DNA from 2 places in the Streptomyces sp. NPDC029466 genome. Region 2 is predicted to be linked to the other one. Evidence: predicted binding sites of a transcription regulator. Region 2 holds the regulator's gene; the other holds the start of a gene.
The links. Region 2 encodes HrcA, which represses chaperone genes, less so after heat shock. Its sites were predicted from a motif close to TTNGCACTCNGNNNNNCNGAGTGCNAA; they were not measured.
Positions count from the first base shown of each region.

Region 1: the regulator HrcA is predicted to act here: its motif matches at 1,672-1,698, upstream of groES (co-chaperone GroES).

Region 1 is NZ_JBVHZH010000038.1:294-12,172, forward strand. Features, by position in the region: gene ACZ4XD_RS26195 (FtsW/RodA/SpoVE family cell cycle protein) at 1-1,316, opposite strand, end outside; gene groES (co-chaperone GroES) at 1,844-2,152, shown strand; gene groL (chaperonin GroEL) at 2,288-3,910, shown strand; gene ACZ4XD_RS26210 (hydroxyacid dehydrogenase) at 4,081-5,139, opposite strand; gene ACZ4XD_RS26215 (SDR family NAD(P)-dependent oxidoreductase) at 5,359-6,132, opposite strand; gene ACZ4XD_RS26220 (MOSC domain-containing protein) at 6,266-6,931, opposite strand; gene ACZ4XD_RS26225 (LysR family transcriptional regulator) at 7,090-8,001, shown strand; gene ACZ4XD_RS26230 (WhiB family transcriptional regulator) at 8,070-8,402, opposite strand; gene ACZ4XD_RS26235 (response regulator transcription factor) at 8,783-9,394, shown strand; gene ACZ4XD_RS26240 (sigma-70 family RNA polymerase sigma factor) at 9,678-10,253, shown strand; gene guaB (IMP dehydrogenase) at 10,393-11,879, shown strand, end outside.
Region 2 is NZ_JBVHZH010000041.1:80,937-92,840, forward strand. Features, by position in the region: gene lepA (translation elongation factor 4) at 1-231, shown strand, start outside; gene ACZ4XD_RS27785 (AMP-dependent synthetase/ligase) at 569-2,458, shown strand; gene ACZ4XD_RS27790 (SpoIIE family protein phosphatase) at 2,743-4,851, shown strand; gene hemW (radical SAM family heme chaperone HemW) at 4,904-6,136, shown strand; gene ACZ4XD_RS27800 (Uma2 family endonuclease) at 6,243-6,704, shown strand; gene ACZ4XD_RS27805 (DUF3097 domain-containing protein) at 6,790-7,623, opposite strand; gene ACZ4XD_RS27810 (MBL fold metallo-hydrolase) at 7,770-8,504, opposite strand; gene hrcA (heat-inducible transcriptional repressor HrcA) at 8,699-9,715, shown strand; gene dnaJ (molecular chaperone DnaJ) at 9,716-10,852, shown strand; gene ACZ4XD_RS27825 (nitronate monooxygenase) at 10,949-11,904, shown strand, end outside.

The sequences.
Region 1 (11,879 bases), on a different contig from region 2:
ATCCGCAAGAGCAGGGCCACCATGAGCCAGTTGGCGACCAGTGAGGAGCCCCCCTTGGCGAGGAAGGGGAGGGCCTTGCCCGTGAGGGGGATGAGGCCGGTGACGCCGCCGGCGACGACGAAGACCTGGAGGAGGAGCGCGCCGGAGAGGCCGGCCGCGAGGAGTTTGCCGAAGGGGTCGCGGGCGCTCAGGCCGACCCGGAGGCCGCGCTGGGCCAGCAGGACGTAGAGCATGATCACGGCCATCACGCCGGCCAGGCCCAGCTCCTCGCCGACGGTGGTGAGGATGAAGTCGCTGTTGCCGGCGAAGCCGATCTGCTCGGGGTGGCCCTGGCCGAGGCCGCTGCCGCTGATGCCGCCGCTGCCGAAGCTGAACAGGGCCTGGGCGAGCTGGTCGGACATGTTCTCCGCCCGGCCCGCCTTGGTGAACGCCCGCATCGGGTCGAGCCAGGCGGTGACCCGGCCGTGGACATGCGGTTCGAGGGAGCCGACCACGGCCGCGCCGGCCGTGGCCATCAGCAGGCCGCACAGCACCCAACTGGTGCGGTCGGTGGCCATGTAGAGCATGATCACGAAGACGCCGAAGAAGATCAGCGAGGTGCCCAGGTCCCGTTCGAAGATCAGCACCAGCAGGCTGATCGCCCAGATCGTGAAGATCGGCGCGAGCTGCCGCCCCGGGGGCAGCTGGATGCCCATGACGCGGCGGCCGGCCAGCGCCAGGGCGTCGCGGTTGACGGTGAGATAGCCCGCGAAGAACACCGAGATCATGATCTTCACGAACTCGCCGGGCTGCAACGACAGCGGCCCCAGCAGGATCCAGCGCTTGGCGCCGTACATGTCGGCGCCGAAGAAGGCCGGTGCCATCAGCAGCACCAGCGCGATCACCATCGTCAGATAGATGTAGCGCTGGAGAATGCGGTGATCGCGCAGCATCAGCAGGACGGCGAGGCAGACCACCACCCCGATCACCGTCCACAGCAGCTGGCCGTTGGCAGCCTGGGCCGTCTTGAGCCGGGGCGACTGTGCGTAGGTGAGGTCCAGGCGGTGCAGCAGCACCAGGCCGATCCCGGTCAGCAGGGTCGCCAGCGGCAGGATCAGCGGATCGGCGCGGGGCGCGTAGCGGCGCAGGACCAGATGCGGGACCAGCGTCATGAACAGCATGGCGGCGGTGAAGACGGCCAGCCCGCCGGGGAGCAGGCCGCCCATCGACAGGCCGGTGTAGGTGTAGCCGAAGACCGTGATCAGGACGACGAGGGTGAGCAGCCGGGCCTCGGTTCTCCGCCGGTCCGGGGCCTGGGCGAGCGCGGCGAACGTCATGGTGCGCTCGACATCGCTCTCCGGCACCCGGGCCTTCCGGGGAACTCTGGTCGGTGCACGCACGGCTTTTCCTCCGCCATCTTGTCGAGGCCGCCGGCCGGCCGGGTGCGGGCCCGGTTCGTCGGCCCGTCAGTCGAGGAAGTAGACGAGGCAGCCGAGGGCGTGGTTGCGAGGGAAGGGGAAGGCATGTCCGATTTGGCGGGAAGCTGCCTGCCTCGTCACCCGCCCCGCCCCCGCTGTAGATGGCCATGATCGCCGAAGCCGGGCCGGCCGGGGAAACGGGGCTGCGGACGCCGGTCAACCCGGGCCGCGGACGGCCGGTCAACCGGCGTCGAGGGAAGAGCTCCCCGCCGCGCTGGCACTCCGCTTGACCGAGTGCTAACCGCGTCATAGTCTCGGCGTTGGCACTCTCCAGTGGGGAGTGCCAACACAGCGACGGGCAGGTCCGGCACCCGCGACGACGGATCCACCTGGTCGCCACCTCAGACAGTTAACCCCGTGAGATCTCCGAAGGGGGAGGTCGGATCGTGACGACCACCAGCTCCAAGGTTGCCATCAAGCCGCTTGAGGACCGCATCGTGGTCCAGCCGCTCGACGCCGAGCAGACCACGGCCTCGGGCCTGGTCATTCCGGACACCGCCAAGGAGAAGCCCCAGGAGGGCGTCGTCCTGGCCGTGGGCCCGGGCCGGGTCGAGGACGGCAAGCGCGTCGAGCTCGACGTGAAGGTCGGCGACGTCGTGCTCTACAGCAAGTACGGCGGCACCGAGGTGAAGTACAACAACGAGGACTACCTCGTTCTCTCGGCTCGCGACGTGCTCGCGATCGTCGAGAAGTAAGTCACCCAGTTTTGCCGTGATCTGCGCCCCTGGTTCCCGCGTCTAAACAACCCGGGGCAGGGGCGCAGTTCGTTTGAGCGACAGCGGTCCCCACGTCGTGGCCGAGGATCGCAATGAGAGGACTTGAAGCAACCCATGGCGAAGATCCTGAAGTTCGACGAGGACGCCCGTCGCGCCCTTGAGCGCGGCGTCAACAAGCTTGCCGACACCGTCAAGGTGACCATCGGCCCCAAGGGCCGCAACGTCGTCATCGACAAGAAGTTCGGCGCGCCGACCATCACCAACGACGGTGTCACCATCGCCCGTGAGGTCGAGGTCGACGACCCGTACGAGAACCTGGGCGCCCAGCTCGTCAAGGAGGTGGCGACCAAGACCAACGACATCGCGGGTGACGGCACCACCACCGCCACCGTGCTGGCCCAGGCGCTGGTCCGTGAGGGTCTGCGCAACGTCGCCGCCGGCGCCTCCCCCGCCGCCCTGAAGAAGGGCATCGACGCCGCCGTCAAGGCCGTCTCCGACGAGCTTCTCTCCACCGCCCGTCCGATCGACGACAAGTCCGACATCGCCGCCGTGGCCGGTCTGTCCGCGCAGGACAAGCAGGTCGGCGAGCTCATCGCCGAGGCGATGGACAAGGTCGGCAAGGACGGTGTCATCACCGTCGAGGAGTCCAACACCTTCGGTCTGGAGCTGGACTTCACCGAGGGCATGGCCTTCGACAAGGGCTACCTCTCGCCGTACATGGTCACCGACCAGGAGCGGATGGAGGCCGTCCTGGAGGACCCGTACATCCTGATCCACCAGGGCAAGATCTCCTCGATCCAGGACCTGCTGCCGCTGCTGGAGAAGGTCATCCAGGCCGGTGCCTCCAAGCCGCTGCTGATCATCGCCGAGGACGTCGAGGGCGAGGCCCTGTCGACCCTGGTCGTGAACAAGATCCGTGGCACCTTCAACGCCGTGGCCGTCAAGGCCCCCGGCTTCGGTGACCGCCGCAAGGCGATGCTCGGCGACATGGCCACCCTCACCGGTGCCACCGTCATCGCCGAGGAGGTCGGCCTCAAGCTCGACCAGGCCGGTCTGGACGTGCTCGGCACCGCCCGCCGGGTGACCGTCACCAAGGACGACACCACCATCGTCGACGGTGGCGGCAAGGCCGAGGACGTCACCGGCCGGGTGGCCCAGATCAAGGCCGAGATCGAGTCCACCGACTCGGACTGGGACCGCGAGAAGCTCCAGGAGCGCCTCGCCAAGCTCGCCGGTGGCGTCTGCGTCATCCGCGTGGGTGCGGCCACCGAGGTCGAGCTCAAGGAGAAGAAGCACCGTCTGGAGGACGCCATCTCCGCGACCCGCGCCGCGGTCGAGGAGGGCATCGTCTCCGGTGGTGGCTCCGCGCTGGTCCACGCCGGCAAGGTGCTGGAGGGCTCCCTCGGCAAGGAGGGTGACGAGGCCACCGGTGTCGCCGTCGTCCGCCGCGCCGTCGTCGAGCCGCTGCGCTGGATCGCGGAGAACGCCGGCCTCGAGGGCTACGTCATCACCGCCAAGGTCGCCGAGCAGGACAAGGGCAACGGCTTCAACGCCGCCACCGGCGAGTACGGCGACCTGGTCAAGGCCGGCGTCATCGACCCGGTCAAGGTCACCCGCTCCGCCCTGGAGAACGCCGCGTCCATCGCCTCGCTGCTGCTGACGACCGAGACCCTGGTCGTCGAGAAGCCCGCCGAGGAGGAGCCGGAGGCCGGTCACGGTCACGGCCACGCGCACTGACGCGAGCCGTCGCGCACTGACGTGAGCCGTCACCCCGGCTGACGCGCCGCGCGGACTGCTTCACCCGAGACCCGGTTCCCGCTCAGCGGGGGCCGGGTCTTCGGCTTTCCGGTGCCCGGCCGGGTTCCTGCCGGGCACCGGAAACCCCGCGGCCGGGCCGCCTGCACGCTTCACGCCGAGTGGTGCAGCTCCTCCCGCCGTACGGGGGTGAGGAACGGGCGGCCCCGGCCGTAGCGTTCGAGTTCGTCGAGGGCGTGGTCGGCCAGGCGGTGGAGCTCGGTGCCCAGCGAACCCGCCACATGCGGTGTCAGCAGCACGTTCGGCAGGTCGTACAACGGCGAACCGGGGCGCGGGAGTTCGGGCTCGGTGACGTCGAGGACGGCATGCAGCCGGCCGGTGACCAGCTCGGGCAGCAGGGCCGCCTCGTCGACCAGCGAGCCGCGGGCGGTGTTGATCAGGGTCGCGCCGTCCGGCATCAGGGCCAGCTGCCGGGCGCCGAGCAGATGGCGGGTGGCGGGCAGCTGCGGGGCGTGCACGGTGACGATGTCGCTGTCGGCGCAGAGCGCGTCGAGCGGAACCGGGGCCGCGCCGAGCCGGGTGGCCTCGGCGGCCTCCACATACGGGTCGTACAGCACAACGCGCAGGTCGAACGGGCGCAGCAGTTCGATGACGCGGCGACCGATGCGGGAGGCGCCGATGACGCCGACGGTGCGGCGGTAGTTGCCGGCTCCGGCGAGTTCGTCCGGCCAGGCGTGCGGCGCGCGCAGACCGCGGTAGCGGTGGGCGGAGTGCAGGACGCGCTTGTTGGCGAAGAGGATCGCGGCGAGGGTGTATTCGGCGACCGGGAGGGCGTTGGCGGCGGCGGCCGAACTGACGGCGATGCCGCGGTCCCAGCAGGCGTCGGTGAGGTGGTGCTTGACCGATCCGGCGGCGTGCACGACGGCCCGCAGCCGGGGGGCCGCGGCCAGCACCCGGTCGGTGAGGGGCGGCGCGCCCCAGCAGGTGAGCAGCACCTCGGCGCCGGCGAGGGCGGCGGCGACCTCGGGGGTGGGGTCGGCCAGATCGTGGGCGATCAGATGCGGGTCCGTACGGGCCAGGGCCGCGAGGCGGGTGTGGTGGCGGGCGCCGAGGAGCCGGCCGGCCACGCCCGGCCCCATCGACAGCAGCAGGCCGGGCCGGACCGGTGGCGTTTCCGCAGGTCCTGGGGGACTGTCAGAGGTGGGGTGCATAGTGCTGAACGGACCTCCTTCGCGGTCGTCCGCCGTCGCGCCTCGCTTTTCCCGCGTCGCGCGTCGCCGGCCGGTTCGCGTCGTTGTGCGTCCTGTGGCGTTCCGCGGGGGGAGGGGCCCGTGGATGCTCCGTCCCCGCACCCCACCGCCCCGCCCCGCGCGCCACGGCCATGGCACCACCCCGGCCCCGCCCTCGGCAACGGGCCGACTGACCCGGTGTCAGCGGGGCCCGTATTTACGGCCGGTACGGGACGTCAGTCCCCCCAGCACGCCACGGGGCGCCAGCTTCACCGCGCCCATCAGCGCCTTGTACCGCGGATCCGGAATGGACAGCGACTTCCCCCGCGTCAGGTCCTTCATCGCGGCGTCGACCAGCTTGTCGGCGTCCAGCCACATCCACCCGGGGATGTTCTCCGTCCCCATCCCGGCCCGCTCGTGGAACTCGGTCCGTACGAACCCCGGGCACAGCGCCATCAACCGCACGCCGCTGCCCGCCAGATCGCGCGCCGCACCCTGGGTGAACTGCACGACCCAGGCCTTGCTCGCGCCGTAGGTGCCCCGCGGTACGAACGCCGCCACCGACGCCACATTGACCACCGCGCCGCGCCGCCGGTCCCGCATCCCGCGCACCCCGGCCGTGGTCAGCCGCAGCACCGCCTCACAGTGCACCTTGAGCATCGTCAGCTCGTCGGCCATCGAGACCTCGAGGTACTCGCCCTTGTTGCCGAAACCGGCGTTGTTCACCAGCAGGTCCACCGGGTGCTTGGGGTCCGAGAGCCGGGCCTCGACGGCTGCGATGCCCTCCTCGGTGGCCAGGTCGGCGCTCAGCACCTCCGCCTCGATGCCGTGCCGGTCGTGCAACTCGGTGGCCTGCTCGCGCAGTCGCTTCTCGTTGCGGGCCACCAGCACCACGCTGTGGCCGTCGCTCGCGAGCCGCCGGGCGAACGCCGCCCCGATGCCCGCCGTCGCTCCCGTGATCAATGCAGTCGTCATGCGGGCACGCTATCCGCCCCGGGCACGGCGCCCGAGCCCCAACCCCCGGTGGCGCGGCCGCCCCACGGCCCACCGGAGGCAGATCCTCCGCCGCCCGCTCCGGGCCCCGCCGCCCCGCGCCCGGCGGAACCGCTCAACCCGCCGCCCGCTCCGCATACTTCCGCGCCTTCTGCCGGGCCTCCTCCGGCAGTGCCGCACCCGCCTCCAGCAGCCGCGGCAGCAGCTCCCGCCGGGTCGTCAGGGCCCGGAACACCATCTCGATCGTCACCTCGTGATCCGGCCGGTGCACCACCTCGACGGCGTCCCCGGCGCGGATCTCGCCCGGCTCGATCACCCGCAGGTACGCACCGGGCACCGCGGCCTGGGTGAACCGCCTGATCCAGCCGCGCTCGCCGAGCCACGCATGGAACGTCCGGCACGGAATCCGCGGTGAGGTCACCTCCAGCAGCAGCCGCGGACCCACCCGCCAGTGCTCGCCGATACGGGCGCCGGTGACCTCGACGCCCGACGTGGTGAGGTTCTCGCCGAAGACCCCATTGGCCAGCTCGCGCCCCAGCTCCCGCTGCCAGTCGTCCAGATCCTCCCGGGCGTAGGCGTAAACGGCCTGGTCGTCGCCGCCGTGATGGCGCAGGTCGACCACCGCGTCACCGGCCAGCCCGCTGCCGCCGACGCCCTTGGGACCGGGCGCGGCCACCGCCACCGTCCCGTCCACGGGCCGCTTGTCGATGCCCGTACCGCCCTCCGCAGTGGTGTGCCGGCACGGGGTCGGCCGCCCCAGGTTCACGCTCAGCAGCTTCATACGGTGCTCCGTTGCTCGGTCGTGCGGCGTGCTCGGGGACCGGCCTTCCGCCGGCGTCGCCCCAGCTCGTAGGCGCCGCTGATCCACGCTAGCCGTGTGCCCCAAAAGCAATGACGCAATTTTTCCTGATCGGTCCAAGCGGCGCTTATGCTCGAAATATGATCGAGGCCCGTCACCTCCGTGTGCTGCGCGCCGTCGCCAGGACCGGCTCGTTCTCGGCCGCCGCGCGCGAACTGGGCTGCACCCAGCCGGCCGTCAGCCAGCAGATGAAGGCGCTGGAACAGTCCGCCGGCACCCCGCTGCTGGTCCGCGCGGGCCGCGAGATGCGGCTGACCCAGGCGGGTGAGGCGCTCGTCCGGCACGCCGTCGGCATCCTGGCCGGGCTCACCGCCGCCGAGGAGGAGATCGCCGCCATCGCGGGCCTGCGCGCGGGACGGGTGCGGCTGGTGTCGTTCCCCTCCGGCAGCTCGACGCTGGTGCCGACGGCCCTGGCGACGATGCGCGCCGCGCATCCCGGTACCCGGGTCTCGCTGGTCGAGGCCGAGCCGCCGCGCTCGATCGAGATGCTGCGCAACGGTGACTGCGAGATCGCACTGGCCTTCCGCTACCCCGAGGTGCGCGGTGCGGACCCGGCGGCGGGGGCGGAGTGGGACGACCTGGTGGTGCGCCCGATCCTGGCGGACCGGCTGGTCGGACTGGTGCCGGCCGGCCACCGGCTGGCGAAGGAGGGCGTCGCGCGCTTCGCCGAGCTGGCCGACGAACCGTGGATCGCGGGCTGTCCCCGCTGCCGCAGGCATCTCGTGGAGGTCTGTGAGAGCGCGGGCTTCACCCCGCGGATCGACTTCGCGACGGACGACTATCCGGCGGTCATCGGCCTGGTCGGGGCCGGTCTGGGAGTCGCCGCGCTGCCCGAGCTGACCCTCGCGTCGGTGCGTCCCAAGGGGGCTACGGCGGTACGTCTGGAGCCTGCCGTCCATCGCGAGATCGTCGCGCTCACCCTGCCGGATCTGGCGCAGGTCCCCGCCGTCGAGGCGACGCTCGACAAGCTGGTGGACGCCGCGGGGCGCTGACGGCCCGGGGCCTTCGGCTTCGGTGCCACGCAGGAACGTTTCTTCAGGAGCGGTCCGCTCCCGGGGTGTCAGGCGCCGGAGGCGCCCGGGTGGCCGGTCATGGAAGAGGCGGGGACCAGCCGGTGCCGGGCCCGGCCCATGAGTTCCTCGCGCTCGTCCTCCGTCAGTCCGCCCCACACCCCGTAGGGCTCACGAACGGCCAGTGCATGCGCCGCGCACTCGGCCCGTACCGGGCAGCGCATACAGACCTCCTTCGCCGATGTCTCACGCGCGCTGCGGGCCGCTCCGCGCTCACCTTCGGGATGGAAGAACAGCGAGCTGTCCACGCCACGGCAGGCAGCCAGCAGCTGCCAGTCCCAGAGGTCTGCGTTCGGGCCCGGGAGGCGGGAGAAATCTGCCATTGCTTGTCCCCTCGAAGCGATGCTGATTCGGGCTCGGTGCTCACGACGGTACATCTACTGTCGAAGTAGATGTAAATATGACTCATTGCGAATCTAGTCATAGTCACCACGAAAATGGAAGAAAGAGAGCCAAATAGGGCATAGGGTGCACGCGCGGATGCCGGTCGCCCATTGAGTCGTCTGCGTATCCGGCTCCTCACGGAGCGTGCTGAACTCGGTCGCCGAAGCCGTAACTCTTTCGAGTGACCGTCGTTGAGAGTGCGGAGGCGGTTGGCAGAGGTAGACCCCGGGCAAATGTCCGAGGGCCGTCAATCGCACAGGTGACGATACGTACCAGCCTGGAGGCTCAAGGTGACGCGCATCAGCTGCGGAGGGCGGTCATGACATCCGTCCTCGTCTGCGACGACTCCCCGCTTGCCCGAGAGGCGCTCCGTCGGGCGGTTGCGACCGTGCCCGGCGTCGAGCGCGTGACGACCGCGGCCAACGGCGAGGAAGTCCTCCGCCGCTGGGGTGCCGATCGTTCGGATCTGATTTTGATGGACGTACGGATGCCCGGGCTCGGCGGTGTCGAGACCGTGCGCCGGCTGCTGTCGGCGGACCCGGGCGCCCGGATCATCATGCTCACGGTGGCCGAGGATCTGGACGGGGTCGCGCTCGCGGTCGCCGCCGGTGCCCGCGGCTATCTGCACAAGGACGCCTCGCGCGCCGAGCTGCGGGCGACGGTGACCCAGGCGCTCGCGGATCCGACGTGGCGGCTCGCCCCGCGCCGGCTGCGGTCCGCCGAGATGGGCGCCGCGCCGACGCTCACCGCGCGGGAGATCCAGGTGCTGGAGGGCATGAGTCACGGCCGTTCCAACGCCGAGATCGGCCGTGAGCTGTTTCTCTCGGAGGACACGGTCAAGACCCACGCCCGGCGTCTCTTCAAGAAACTCGGCGCCTCGGACCGGGCGCATGCGGTGGCCCTGGGCTTCCGCTGGGGACTGGTCCGCTAAGGCGTTGTGACGTGCAGCGAAGCGGGGGAGTGAAGATCCCCGCCCGCCGTGTGGCGGGCGGGGCGGCAGAGCGCCCCGCGACCGTCGGCGTACGACGGCGGTCCGATTCGCCGCGCGGTGCCGCATCCTTGGGAGTATGGAGTTCCTCGGGGACGGGCCGGTCGGGCACGAGGGGAGGGCGCAGGACATGACATCAGCCGGCGCACCTGCCGCTCATAACGCTTCAGTGCACAAGTGCGGACCTGATGCCGCGGATCGCGCGGCGCCAAGGCACCATGGTCCGATGCGCGATGACGGGAAGCAGGAAATCGGCGATCTCGTCGCACGCGCCGTAGAGGGGGACCAGCGGGCCACCCACGATCTGCTGGCCCATGTGCACCCCCTCGCCCTGCGCTACTGCCGTACCCGGCTGTCGCGGCTGCCGGGTGATGCCCGGCACTTCGTCGAGGATCTGGCGCAGGAAGTGTGTGTCGCGGTGCTCTGTGCGCTGCCGCGCTACCGCGACACCGGCAAGCCCTTCGAGGCGTTCGTCTTCGCGATCGCCGGCCACAAGGTCGCCGATCTCCAGCGGGCCGCCATGCGGCATCCGGGCAGCACCGCCGTGCCGTCCGACGAGATGCCCGAGCAGCCGGACGACTCCCTCGGCCCCGAGGAGCGGGCGCTGCTGAGCAGCGACGCCGAGTGGGCCAAGAAGCTGCTGGCGAATCTTCCGGAGAACCAGCGTGAGCTGGTACTGCTGCGGGTCGCCGTCGGGCTGACGGCCGAGGAGACCGGGCAGATGCTGGGGATGTCGCCCGGTGCGGTGCGGGTGGCTCAGCACCGTGCGCTGAGCAGGCTGCGGGCGCTGGCCGAGCAGTAGCGGTTCCCGGTCGGAAGCGGCCGGCTGCCGCCGTAGAAAAGCACAAGTGACGAGGCCCTCATCGCTCGTGGAATGGGCCACCCCATTAGGCCGTTAGCATGGGAGTCCGCGCTGAGGCAAGAGCATTGGGGAAGGTGTCATGAGTGACAACGTCGACGGTATGCCCGCCAAATTCGCCATGCTCGGGCTGACATACGACGACGTGCTGCTGCTGCCCGGTGCGTCGGAGGTGCTGCCCAACGCGGTGAGCACCGCGTCCCGGGTCTCGCGCAACGTCACGGTGAACATCCCGCTGCTGTCCGCGGCGATGGACAAGGTCACCGAGGCGCGGATGGCCATCGCCATGGCGCGGCAGGGCGGCGCGGGTGTGCTCCACCGCAATCTGTCCATCGAGGACCAGGCCAACCAGGTCGACCTGGTCAAGCGCTCCGAGTCCGGCATGGTCACCGACCCGATCACGGTCCGCCCGGACGCCTCGCTCGCCGACGCCGACGCGCTCTGTGCCAAGTTCCGCATCAGCGGTGTGCCGGTGACGGACGCCGCGGGCAAGCTGCTGGGCATCGTGACCAACCGCGACATGGCCTTCGAGATGGACCGCAGCCGTCAGGTCCGCGAGGTCATGACGCCGATGCCGCTGGTCACCGGCAAGGTCGGCATCTCCGGCGAGGACGCCATCGAGCTGCTGCGCCGCCACAAGATCGAGAAGCTGCCGCTGGTCGACGACGCGGGCGTGCTCAAGGGCCTGATCACCGTCAAGGACTTCGTCAAGGCGGAGAAGTACCCGAACGCCGCCAAGGACGCCGAGGGCCGGCTGGTCGTCGGTGCCGCGGTGGGCGTCGGCGGCGAGGCGTACGAGCGGGCGCAGGCGCTGGTCGAGGCCGGTGCCGACTTCCTCGTCATCGACAGCGCGCACGGCCACAGCCGCGGCATCCTCGACATGATCGCCAAGGTCAAGTCCAACATCAGCGTCGATGTCGTCGGCGGCAATGTCGCCACCCGCGATGGTGCCCAGGCGCTGATCGACGCGGGCGCCGACGGCATCAAGGTCGGTGTCGGCCCCGGCTCCATCTGCACCACCCGCGTCGTCGCCGGTGTCGGCGTTCCGCAGGTCACCGCGATCTACGAGGCCGCGCAGGCCGCGAACGCCGCGGGTGTGCCGCTGATCGGTGACGGCGGTCTCCAGTTCTCCGGTGACATCGCCAAGGCCATCGCGGCCGGTGCCGACACGGTGATGCTGGGCTCGCTGCTGGCCGGCTGCGAGGAGTCGCCCGGCGAGATGGTCTTCATCAACGGCAAGCAGTTCAAGTCGTACCGCGGCATGGGTTCGCTGGGCGCGATGCAGTCCCGCGGCCAGGCCCGCTCCTTCTCCAAGGACCGCTACTTCCAGGACAACGTGCTCTCCGAGGACAAGCTGGTCCCCGAGGGCATCGAGGGCCAGGTGCCCTACCGCGGCCCGCTCGCCTCGGTCGCCCACCAGCTGATCGGTGGTCTGCGCGCCTCCATGGGCTACGTCGGCTCCGCCGACATCCCCGAGCTCAAGGAGAAGGGCCGCTTCGTCCGGATCACCGCTGCGGGTCTCAAGGAGAGCCACCCGCACGACGTGCAGATGGTCACCGAGGCGCCCAA
Region 2 (11,904 bases):
CAGGCCGCCATCGGCAGCCGGGTCATCGCCCGTGAGACGGTCCGCGCCATCCGCAAGGACGTCCTCGCCAAGTGCTACGGCGGTGACATCTCCCGTAAGCGGAAGCTGCTGGAGAAGCAGAAGGAAGGCAAGAAGCGGATGAAGATGGTCGGCAGCGTGGAGGTCCCGCAGGAGGCCTTCATCGCGGTGCTGTCCTCGGACTCCGACGGTGACGCGAAGGCGAAGAAGTAGCGCGTGGCCGGTGACGGCCGCCGCTGAGCGGCGACGGCAGGGCGTCGGTCCCCATGGCGGGCCGGCGCCCTGCCGGCTTTTCGGGCCGCAGCCGGGGAGGAATGCCCGGGAGGGCGCCGGGGGTGGCGTGCTCCGGCCCGGCGGGTGTGATCTGGTGGTGATGACCGGCGCGGCTCACAATCGGGGCATTGCGCGTGCTACGTACACCTATCGTGCCGGTCACATCGTGAACCAGTAGGTCGCAGCCCCTTACGTGGCGGCGCATCGCGCTCTAGTCTGATCACGCTCAAAGGTTACTCGCGAGTCACCAGCAACGAAGCGGGCCCCGGAGGACGCCGTGACGGACACCCACACGCTGATCGAAAACCGGCCGCCCTCGGTGGCCCACCTCTTCCTGGAGCGGGTGGCGGCCACGCCCGACATCGAGGCCTATCGCCATCCCGTCCCCCCGGCCTCGGGCCAGGGGCCGGACGACTGGAAGGCGATCAGCTGGGCCCAGGCCGCGGAGCGGGTCTACGCCGTGGCCGCCGGGCTCATCGCCCTCGGCGTACGTCCCGAGGAGCGGGTGGCGCTGGCCTCGAACACCCGCGTCGAGTGGATCCTCGCCGACCTCGGGGTGCTCTGCTCCGGCGCCGCCACCACCACGGTCTACCCCAGCACCAACGCCGAGGAGACCGCGTACATCCTGTCCGACTCCGGCAGCCGGGTGCTGATCGCGGAGGACGCCGGACAGCTCGCCAAGGCCCGCGAGCGGCGGGCTGAGCTGCCCGAGCTGGCGCATGTCGTCGTCATCGACGAGACGGGCGCGGAGCCCGCCGAGGGCGACCCGGAGGGCTGGGTGCTCACCCTCGCCGAGCTGGAGAAGCGCGGCACCGCCTATCTGGAGGAGCACCCGGAGTGCGTCAAGGAGCGGGTGGCCGCGCTGCGGGCCGACCAGCTGGCGACGCTCATCTACACCTCCGGGACCACCGGCCGCCCCAAGGGCGTCCGGCTGCCGCACGACTGCTGGTCGTACATGGCCCGCGCGATCCAGTCGACGGGGCTGGTCCATGAGGACGATGTGCAGTACCTCTGGCTGCCGCTGGCGCACGTCTTCGGCAAGGTGCTCACCGCCGGGCAGATCGCGACCGGCCAGGTGATCGCTGTGGACGGCCGGGTCGACAAGATCATCGACAATCTGCCGGTCGTCCGGCCCACGTACATGGCGGCCGTGCCGCGGATCTTCGAGAAGGTCTACAACGGGGTCGCGGCCAAGGCCCGCGCGGGTGGCGGCGCCAAGTACAAGATCTTCCAGTGGGCGGCCGAGGTGGCCCGCGAGTACGCCAAGGTCTCGCAGGACAACTTCCGCCGCACCGGCAGCGCCTCGGTGCCGTTCGCACTCGGCGCCAAGCACAAGATCGCCGACGCGCTCGTCTACGCCAAGCTGCGGGAGGCGTTCGGCGGCCGGCTGCGCGCCGCGGTCTCCGGATCGGCCGCGCTCTCGCCGGAGATCGGCTACTTCTTCTCCGGCGCCGGCATCCACATCCTGGAGGGCTACGGCCTGACGGAGTCCAGCGCCGCCAGCTTCGTCAACCCCGGCGAGGCGTACCGCACCGGCACGGTCGGCAAGCCGCTGCCCGGCACCGAGGTGCGGATCGCCGAGGACGGCGAGATCCTGCTGCGCGGCCCCGGCATCATGCAGGGCTACCACGGCCTGCCGGACAAGACCGCCGAGGTCCTGGAGGAGGACGGCTGGTTCCACACCGGCGACATCGGCGAGCTCTCCCCGGACGGCTATCTGCGGATCACCGACCGCAAGAAGGACCTGATCAAGACCTCGGGCGGCAAGTACATCGCGCCGGCCGAGGTGGAGGGCCAGTTCAAGGCGGTCTGTCCGTTCGTCTCCAATGTGCTGGTGCACGGCGCCAACCGGAACTTCTGCACCGCGCTGATCGCCCTCGACGAGCCGACCATCCTGACCTGGGCGGCGGAGCACGGCCTGGGCGGCAAGGGCTACGCCGAGGTCGTCGCCACCGACCAGGTCCGGGAGCTGATCGACGGCTATGTCGAGCGGGTCAACGAGGGGCTCCAGCGCTGGCAGCAGATCCGCAAGTTCCGGCTGCTGCCGCGTGACCTGGACATCGAGCACGGCGAGGTGACCCCGAGCCTCAAGATCAAGCGGCCCGTGGTGGAGCGGACGTTCAAGGACCTGCTCGACGACATGTACTCGGGGGCGCGCGAGGCGTAGCCGTACGGCACGGCGATACGGGCCCGGCGGTACGGGACGGGCGGTACGGGGCGGGCCGGTCGGCTCCGCCCCGTGCCGCCGTGCCCTGCCGCCGTGCCGGCAGGTCCGTCCCGTGCCCGCCGTGCCCGCCACTCCGCCCCCGTCGGCCAACTCCCGCGGTACGTCAGCCGAATTGATGGCTGCGACCACCCACTTCTGTGACTCAGTGCTTATGGCTGCGCTCGTTCTGTCACTCTGTCGGTGGCGCATCCGGCGCTGTAGCGGAGCTGGTCGGGAGTTGCTCAATGAGGACGACAACTTCGTCTCCACGGGACGACGACGTCACGGCGGCGCGCGCGACGAGGACGGACGGGTTCCCCGGCGGACCCGCGGCCGGGGCCGCCGACGGTCCCGGCGTCCGTTCCCGCCGGGCCAGCCTGCCCGGTGATCCGCAGGCCGCTGCCGCCGCCCGGCGCTTCGTCCGGGCCACCTTCGCCGACTGGGCCGGCCGGCGGCTGACCGGCGCGGAGAACCTGACCGACCGGCTCGCCGACGAAGCGGTGCTGCTGGTCAGCGAGTTGGTGACGAACGCCGTCGTGCACGCGGGCACCACCGTCGAACTGCGCTGCCGGCTGGACCCGGAGGTCGGGCGGGAGGGGGAAGCGGAGCCGTACCGGCGCCGCGACCGGGAACCGTACGAGGCGCCGCGCCGGGAAGCGGCGGCCGCCCCGGGGGCCGGCGCCGAGGACGCCTCCGGCCCCGGCATCGTCATCGAGGTCTCCGACCACCACCCCACCCAGCCGGTCCGTGCCCGTGCGGAGAGCGCCGCGTCCGAGAACGGCGGGCACGGGCTCCAGCTGATCAGCGCGGTCGCCGAATCCTGGGGCGTCACCTACCGCCGGGCCATGAAGACCGTGTGGTTCCGGCTGCCCCTGGGGGCCGCGGGCCGGCCGGAGTCCGAGTTCACCCTCGACAACCAGCTGCTCCAGCGCGAGCTGCGGGCCGCCGAGCTCCTCGCCCCGGCCCCGCGCCGGGCCGCCCGGACGGAACCCGGCAGCGGCCGGGTCGACAACGGCGCCCTCTCCTTCCTCGCTGAGGCCTCCGATCTGCTCTCCGGCCAGCTCGACGCCGATCAAGTCGCCGCGCTCGCCGCCCAGTTGATCGTGCCCCGGCTCGCCGAGTGGTGCGCGGTGTGGCTGTACGACGGCGACAGCGGCGCACCCGGCCGGGGGATCGCCCAGGCCGGCGACGAGCAGCGGCTCGCCGGCGTCTGGCACACCAGCGAGAGCCGGATCGACGCGCTGCGCACGGCGCTGGAGAAGCAGCCGCCGGAGTTTCCGGGCGGCGGCGCGTCCGGCGGCGCACCGGGCATCGTGCCCTGGCCCTGGCCGTACGAACCGGGCGGCTACGGCCCCGGCGGCGCCGCACTGGCCTGCCCCCTGGTCGCCGGCGGCCGGCGGCTCGGCACCCTGCTGCTCGGCCGGGGCGGGCTGCCGCACTTCCCCGACGAAGTGGTCGCGCTGATCGAGGACCTGTGCCGCCGAGTCGCCCGCGCGGTCGCCACCGCCCGCGCCTACAGCCGCCAGGAGCGCATCAGTCAGGTCCTGCAGCGCCGGCTGCTGCCCCGGGGGCGGGCGCGGGTGCCCGGGGTGGAGTCGGCGGTGGTCTACGAACCGCGTGAGGGCGCCTGGGCGGGCGGCGACTTCTGGGACCTGTTCGACGCCGGGGACGGCCGCTGGTGCTTCGCGCTCGGCGATGTCTGCGGCAGCGGCCCGGAGGCGGCGGCGGTGACCGGGCTGGCCCGGCCGGTGCTGCGGCTGCTGGCCCGGGACGGTTTCGGGGTCGCGGCGGTGCTCGACCGGCTCAACAAGACCATGGCGCGGGAGGCCGCGGACTCGGTCGCGGCGGTCGCGGCGGCGGTGGCGGCGGCCGGCGCCGGGGCGGAGGCGCCGGTCGAGATCCGTGAGGAGGGCGAACAGGCCCGCTTCCTGTCCCTGCTCTACGGCGAGATCGTCCCGTATCCCGGCGGCTCCGGCGGCGCCCGCTGCACCCTCGCCAGCGCCGGCCACCCGCTGCCGCTGGTCCTGGGCACGGATGGCGCGGTCCGGGTCGTGGCGGCGCCACAGATGCTGCTGGGAGTGGTCGAGGATGCCGCGTACGTCAGCGAATCGTTCGACCTCTGCCCGGGGGAAACGCTTCTGTGCGTCACCGACGGGGTGACCGAGCGGCGCTCGGGGCGGCGGCTCTTCGACGACGAGGACGGCCTCGCCACCGCCCTCGCCGCGGGCGCCGGCCTGGGCGCCACCGCCCTCGCGGACCACATCCGCCGCACCGTCCACGCCTTCGGCCCCACCCCGCCCGACGACGACCTGGCCCTGCTGGTCCTCCAGGCCTCGGGACCCGGGGTGTCCTGAGGCACAGCGGCGCCGGACCGGCACCGCCCCGCGATGACGGACAATGGTTCCCATGCCTTCCGCACTGCCTGATGGTGAGCCGATGCCCGAGGACGGGGCGCTGCCCGGTCATACCGCGGCCGGGGCCGCCGGGCGCCCCCTCGGCTTCTATCTGCATGTGCCGTACTGCGCGACCCGCTGCGGCTACTGCGACTTCAACACCTACACCGCGAGCGAGCTGCGCGGTTCCGGCGGCGCCCTGGCCTCCCGGGACAACTACGCCGACACCGTCGTGGAGGAGATCCGGCTGGCCCGCAAGGTGCTGGGCGACGACCCGCGCCCGGTCGAGACGGTCTTCGTCGGCGGCGGCACCCCGACCCTGCTGCCCGCCGCCGATCTCGCCCGGATGTTGGCCGCGATCCGCGAGGAATTCGGCCTCGCGCCCGGCGCGGAGATCACCACCGAGGCCAACCCGGAGTCCGTCGACCCCCGCTACCTCGACGAACTGCGCGCGGGCGGCTTCAACCGCGTCTCCTTCGGCATGCAGAGCGCCCGGCAGCACGTCCTGAAGATCCTCGACCGTACGCACACCCCCGGCCGCCCCGAAGCCTGTGTCGCCGAGGCCCGCGCCGCCGGCTTCGACCACGTCAACCTCGATCTGATCTACGGCACCCCGGGCGAGACCGACGACGACTGGCGCGCCTCCCTCGACGCCGCGATCGGCGCCGGCCCCGACCATGTCTCCGCCTACGCCCTGATCGTCGAGGAGGGCACCCAGCTGGCCCGCCGGATCCGCCGCGGCGAGGTCCCGATGACCGACGACGATGTGCACGCCGACCGCTACCTGATCACCGACGAACGCCTCGCCGCGGCCGGTTTCACCTGGTACGAGGTCTCCAACTGGGCCACCACCGACGCCGCCCGCTGCCGCCACAACGAGCTCTACTGGACCGGCGCCGACTGGTGGGGCGCCGGCCCCGGCGCCCACAGCCACGTCGGCGGCGTCCGCTGGTGGAACGTCAAACACCCCGGCGCCTACGCCCAGGCCCTCAGCGAGGGCCGCTCCCCGGGCGCCGGCCGCGAGCTCCTCTCCGCCGAGGACCGCCGTGTCGAACGCATCCTCCTGGAGCTGCGCCTCGCGGACGGCTGCCCGCTGGACATCCTGGCCCCGGCGGGGGCGCGGGCGGCGGCGCGCGCCCTGGCCGACGGCCTGCTGGAGCCGGCGCCGTACGAGGCCGGCCGGGCCGTGCTGACCCTCCGGGGGCGGCTGCTGGCGGATGCGGTGGTGCGGGATCTGGTGGACTGATCACTCGGCAGAGTGATCTCCCCCCGAGACCCGGTCCGCCGGGCAACGCCGTTCCTAGGCTGCCGCAATACATCGGCAGACAGGGATAGTTGGGCGGCTGGCCACAGTGCACGATCAGGGCATCGAGGAGTACTTCGCGGAGTTCGAGCCTCCAGAGGGCTTCCGGGCGGAGCTCCTGCGCCGGGAAATCCTGCTGAGCGGCGGAACGGATATCGTCCACAACAGGATCGTCAGCGAGGTGCTCGGCCAGATTCCGCGCGACCGCTGGCGCGGATTCGCGACACAGCACCTCGCGTTCCCGGGGGAGGTCAGCAAGCCGCAGCCCGACCTGGTGGTGATGGAGCGCGGACGATGCGGGCGTTCCGGATGGCTCGTGCCCGCTTCGGACGTGACGCTGTTGCTTGAGGTGGTCTCCCTGCGCAGCGCGGACCGCGACTACGGCCTGAAGCGCTCCATCTACGCCGCCGGGGGTGTCCCCGCGTACTTGATCATCGACCCGTACGACGCCCACTGCGTCCTGCTCACCGAGCCCGTCGGCGCCGGTGAGGAGGCCGACTACACGGTGTAGCGGATCACCGAGTTCGGCGACCCCGTGCCGCTGGAGCCGCTCGGCACCGAGCTGGACACCACCGACTTCGGGACGCTTCCCGGGGTCAGGCCACATCGCCGCCCGTGACGAAGTCGATCAGCTCCTCCACCCTCCCCAGCAGCGCCGGCTCCAGGTCCTTGTAGGAGCGCACGCAGGAGAGGATCCGCTGCCAGGCGGCGCCGGTGTTCTCCGGCCAGCCCAGTGCCCGGCAGACGCCCGTCTTCCAGTCCTGGCCGTGCGGGACGGCCGGCCAGGCCGGGATGCCGACCGAGGACGGTTTCACGGCCTCCCAGATGTCGATGTACGGGTGGCCCACCACCAGCGCGTGGTCACCGGTCACCCCGGCCGCGATCCGGGACTCCTTCGAGCCGGGTACGAGATGGTCGACGAGGACGCCGAGGCGGGCGTCCGGGCCGGGGGAGAAGCCGCGGACGATCGCGGGCAGGTCGTCGATGCCCTCCAGGTACTCCACGACGACGCCCTCGATGCGCAGGTCGTCGCCCCAGACTCGTTCCACCAGCTCGGCGTCGTGCCGGCCCTCCACATAGATGCGCCCGGCGCGGGCGACCCGTGCGCGGGCGCCGGGGACGGCCAGCGACCCGGACGCCGTACGCGCCGGAGTGGTGGCGGCCGGCCCGCTCTGGGGGCGTACGAGCGTGACCACCCTGCCCTCCAGGAGGAAGCCGCGCGGCTCCATGGGAAAGACGCGGTGCTTGCCGAAGCGGTCCTCCAGGGTGATCGTCGGGCCTTGCGCCGTCTTCTCGCAGCGGATCACCGCGCCGCAGAAGCCCGAGGTGACCTCCTCGACGACCAGATCGGGTTCGGCGGGGACCTCGGGCGCCGTGCGCTGCTTCTTCCAGGGCGGGGTGAGGTCGGGGCTGTAGTGCCTGTTCTGCATCGAGTGGGGCCTGTTCTCTGCGGGTGGTCGGTGTTTCGGCCGGGGGTCCGGGGGTCGCCCCCGGGGGATGCAGTCAGGGCGGGGTGAGGTCGGGGCTGTAGCGCTTGCTCTGCATTGGGGCCTGTCCGTGGGTGAGCGAGCGGGGGTCAGGAGGGGGCGACGCCGAAGCGGGCGGCGAGGGCGGCACGCTGGGCGCGGACGAAACCGGCGTCCACCACGGCGCCGTGGCCGGGCACATACCGCGCGTCCTCGCCGCCGAGGGCCAGCAGCCGGTCCAGTGCGCCGGGCCACCGCCGCGGCAGCGCGTCCGGGCCCGCCTGGGGTTCGCCGGACTCCTCGACCAGATCGCCGCAGAAGACGATCTCCGGGGACCCGCCCCGGCCCGGTACCAGGACCGCGAGATCGTGCGCCGTGTGGCCGGGGCCGACATTGGCGAGCAGCACCTGCCGGTCGCCGAGCTCGACGGTCAGCTGGTCGTGGACGTGGTGGTGCGGGGCGACCAGCAGATCGGCGGCCTCGGCGGCCGCGTCACGGTCGACGCCGTGCCGTATCGCGTCGTGCCGCAGCGCGTCCTTGCCGCGGCGCAGCAGCTCGCCCAGTCCGGCCGCGCCGAAGACCTCGACGCCCGCGAAGGCAGCCGTGCCCAGCACATGATCGAAATGCGGGTGGGTGAGCGCGATATGCGTCACGTTCCGGCCCAGCACACCGCGGATCGCGCGCCGCAGATCCGCCCCGTCGCGCAGGGTCGCGCCGGTGTCGACGATCATGACGCCGGTGGTGCCCGCGATCACGCCGATCGTCTCGTCCCAGCCCGGCATCCGGCGTCTGGCGACACCGTCACCCAGCTGTTCCCAACCGGCCTCTTCCCAAGACGTGTGCATACCGAGACGCTAGCGCCATCGCGATAGCGTTGCCCGACAGATCGACCGAACACGGTCACCGGGCGGGTGCTGTGTGCGGCCGCCCTTGCCGTGTCCGTGCTACTCGGCCGTACACTGGCTCAAGGTCTGGCACTCGGCCCGTGTGAGTGCCAGGAGAGTCGAGACGGCGGACGGCCGGACTGGAGGTGCGCGGGATGCTCAGTGAACGCAGGCTCGAAGTGCTGCGCGCCATCGTCCAGGACTATGTCGGGACGGAGGAGCCGGTCGGCTCCAAGGCCCTGACCGAACGCCATCAGCTCGGCGTCTCCCCGGCCACCGTCCGCAACGACATGGCCGCCCTGGAGGACGAGGGTTTCATCGCCCAGCCGCACACGAGTGCCGGGCGCATCCCGACCGACAAGGGCTACCGCCTGTTCGTCGACAAGCTGGCCGGTGTGAAGCCGCTGTCCAGCCCGGAGCGGCGGGCGATCCAGAACTTCCTGGACGGCGCCGTCGATCTCGATGACGTGGTGGGCCGCACGGTCCGGCTGCTGGCGCAGCTGACCCGGCAGGTCGCCGTCGTGCAGTACCCGTCCCTGACCCGGTCCACGGTCCGGCACGTCGAGCTGCTGGCCCTGGCCCCGGCCCGGCTGATGCTGGTGCTGATCACGGACACCGGGCGGGTCGAGCAGCGGCTGATCGACTGCCAGGCACCGTTCGGCGAGACCTCGCTGGCGGATCTTCGGGCCCGGCTCAACAGCCGGGTCGTGGGGCGCCGGTTCGCGGATGTGCCGCAGTTGGTGCAGGATCTCCCGGAGTCCTTCGAGCAGGACGACCGCAGTACGGTCTCGACAGTGCTGTCGGTGTTGCTGGAAACTCTGGTGGAGGAGACCGAAGAGCGGCTGATGATCGGCGGCACCGCCAATCTCACGCGCTTCGGGCACGATTTCCCCCTGACCATCCGGCCGGTGCTGGAGGCCCTTGAGGAGCATGTGGTGATGCTCAAGCTTCTCGGCGAGGCCAAGGACTCGGGCATGACCGTACGTATCGGGCATGAGAATGCCCATGAAGGCCTGGCGTCCACATCGGTCGTCACGGTCGGCTACGGTTCGGGCGACGAGGCAGTCGCCAAACTCGGCGTGGTCGGACCGACCCGCATGGACTACCCCGGAACGATGGGAGCGGTACGCGCAGTGGCACGTTACGTCGGACAAATCCTCGCGGAGTCGTAAGTGGCCACGGATTACTACTCGGTCCTCGGTATCGGACGCGACGCCTCGCAGGACCAGATCAAGAAGGCCTTCCGTCGGCTGGCGCGTGAGCTGCACCCGGACGTGAACCCGGATCCGAAGACCCAGGAGCGGTTCAAGGAGATCAACGCCGCTTACGAGGTGCTCTCGGACCCGCAGAAGAAGCAGGTCTACGACCTCGGCGGGGACCCCCTGTCGCAGGCGGGCGGCGGCCAGGGCGCGGGCGGCTTCGGCGCGGGCTTCGGCAACTTCTCCGACATCATGGACGCGTTCTTCGGCACCGCGTCGCAGCGCGGGCCGCGCTCGCGCACCCGCCGCGGCCAGGACGCCATGATCCGGCTCGACGTCGAGCTGACCGAGGCGGCCTTCGGTACGACCAAGGACATCCAGGTCGACACCGCCGTCGTCTGTACGACGTGCAGCGGCGAGGGCGCGGCGCCGGGTACCTCGGCGCAGACCTGTGACATGTGCCGCGGCCGCGGTGAGGTCTCGCAGGTCACCCGGTCGTTCCTGGGCCAGGTCATGACCTCGCGGCCGTGCCCGCAGTGCCAGGGCTTCGGCACGGTCGTCCCCACGCCGTGCCATGAGTGCGCGGGCGACGGGCGGATCCGCTCCCGCCGCACCCTGACCGTCAAGATCCCCGCCGGTGTCGACAACGGCACCCGCATCCAGCTCGCGGGCGAGGGCGAGGTCGGCCCCGGCGGCGGCCCCGCCGGTGATCTCTACGTGGAGATCCACGAGCTGCCGCACCCGGTCTTCCAGCGGCGCGGCGACGATCTGCACTGCACGGTCACCATCCCGATGACGGCGGCGGCGCTGGGCACGAAGTGCCCGCTGGAGACGCTGGACGGGGTCGAGGAGATCGATGTCCGGCCCGGTACCCAGTCCGGCCAGTCGATCCCGCTGCACCAGCGCGGGGTGACCCATCTGCGCGGCGGCGGCCGCGGCGACCTCATCGTCCATGTCGAGGTGCAGACGCCCACCAAGCTCGAACCCGAGCAGGAGGAGGCGCTGCGGCGGCTGGCCAAGCTGCGCGGTGAGGAGCGGCCCACGGGGCAGTTCCAGCCGGGGCAGCAGGGTCTCTTCTCGCGGCTGAAGGACGCGTTCAACGGGCGATAGCCCAGGTCGGCCCGGGGTCCGCGGAGGTTCCCCGGGCCCGCGTGGCAGCCACCGCCCCCGTTCGGGGCGGTGCGGTGGGCGTGACACGATGTGCTCATGCCCAGCGCACCGACCGATCTCTGCCGCTACCCGATCGTGCAGGCCCCGATGGCGGGAGGCGGCTCCGGACCCGAGCTCGCCGCCGCCGTCTGCGAGGCCGGCGGTCTCGGCTTCCTCGCCGCCGGCTACAAAACCGCCGACGGTATGTACCAGGAGATCAAACAGCTGCGGTCGCTGACCGACCGGCCCTTCGGCGTCAACCTCTTCATGCCGCAGCCCTCCCTGGCCGACGGCTCCGTCGTCGAGGTCTACCGCGAACAGCTCGCCGGCGAGGCCACCTGGTACGAGACCGAACTCGGTGACACCGACGGGCCCATCGACGACGGCTACGAGGCCAAGCTCGCGATACTGCGCGAGGACCCGGTGCCGGTGGTGTCCTTCACCTTCGGCTGCCCCTCGCGTGCCGTCCTCGACGCGTTCGCCAAGGTCGGCACGTACACCGTCGTGACGGTCACCACCGCCGCCGAGGCACAGGCCGCGCAGTGGTCGGGTGCGGACGCGGTGTGTGTGCAGGGCGTGGAGGCCGGCGGCCACCAGGGAACCCACCGGGACGATCCGCACGCGGACGGGACCGGCGCGGGGCTGGGGCTGCTCGCGGCGCTCGGCCAGGTCCGGGAGGCCGTGCAGATTCCGATGATCGCCGCGGGCGGGCTGATGCGCGGGTCGCAGATCGCGGCGGTGCTGGCCGCCGGGGCGACCATGGCGCAACTGGGCACCGCCTTCCTCGCCACCCCGGAGTCCGGCGCCAACCCGCTGCACAAGCAGGCCCTGACCAACCCCCTGTTCACGCATACGGAGTTGACCCGGGCGTTCTCCGGGCGGCCGGCCCGCGGGCTGGTGAACCGCTTCCTGCGCGAGCACGGCCCGTACGCACCGGCCGCCTACCCGGCCGTCCACTACCTCACCTCCACCGTGCGCAAGGCCGCCGCCAAGGCCGGCGACCCCCAGGGCAT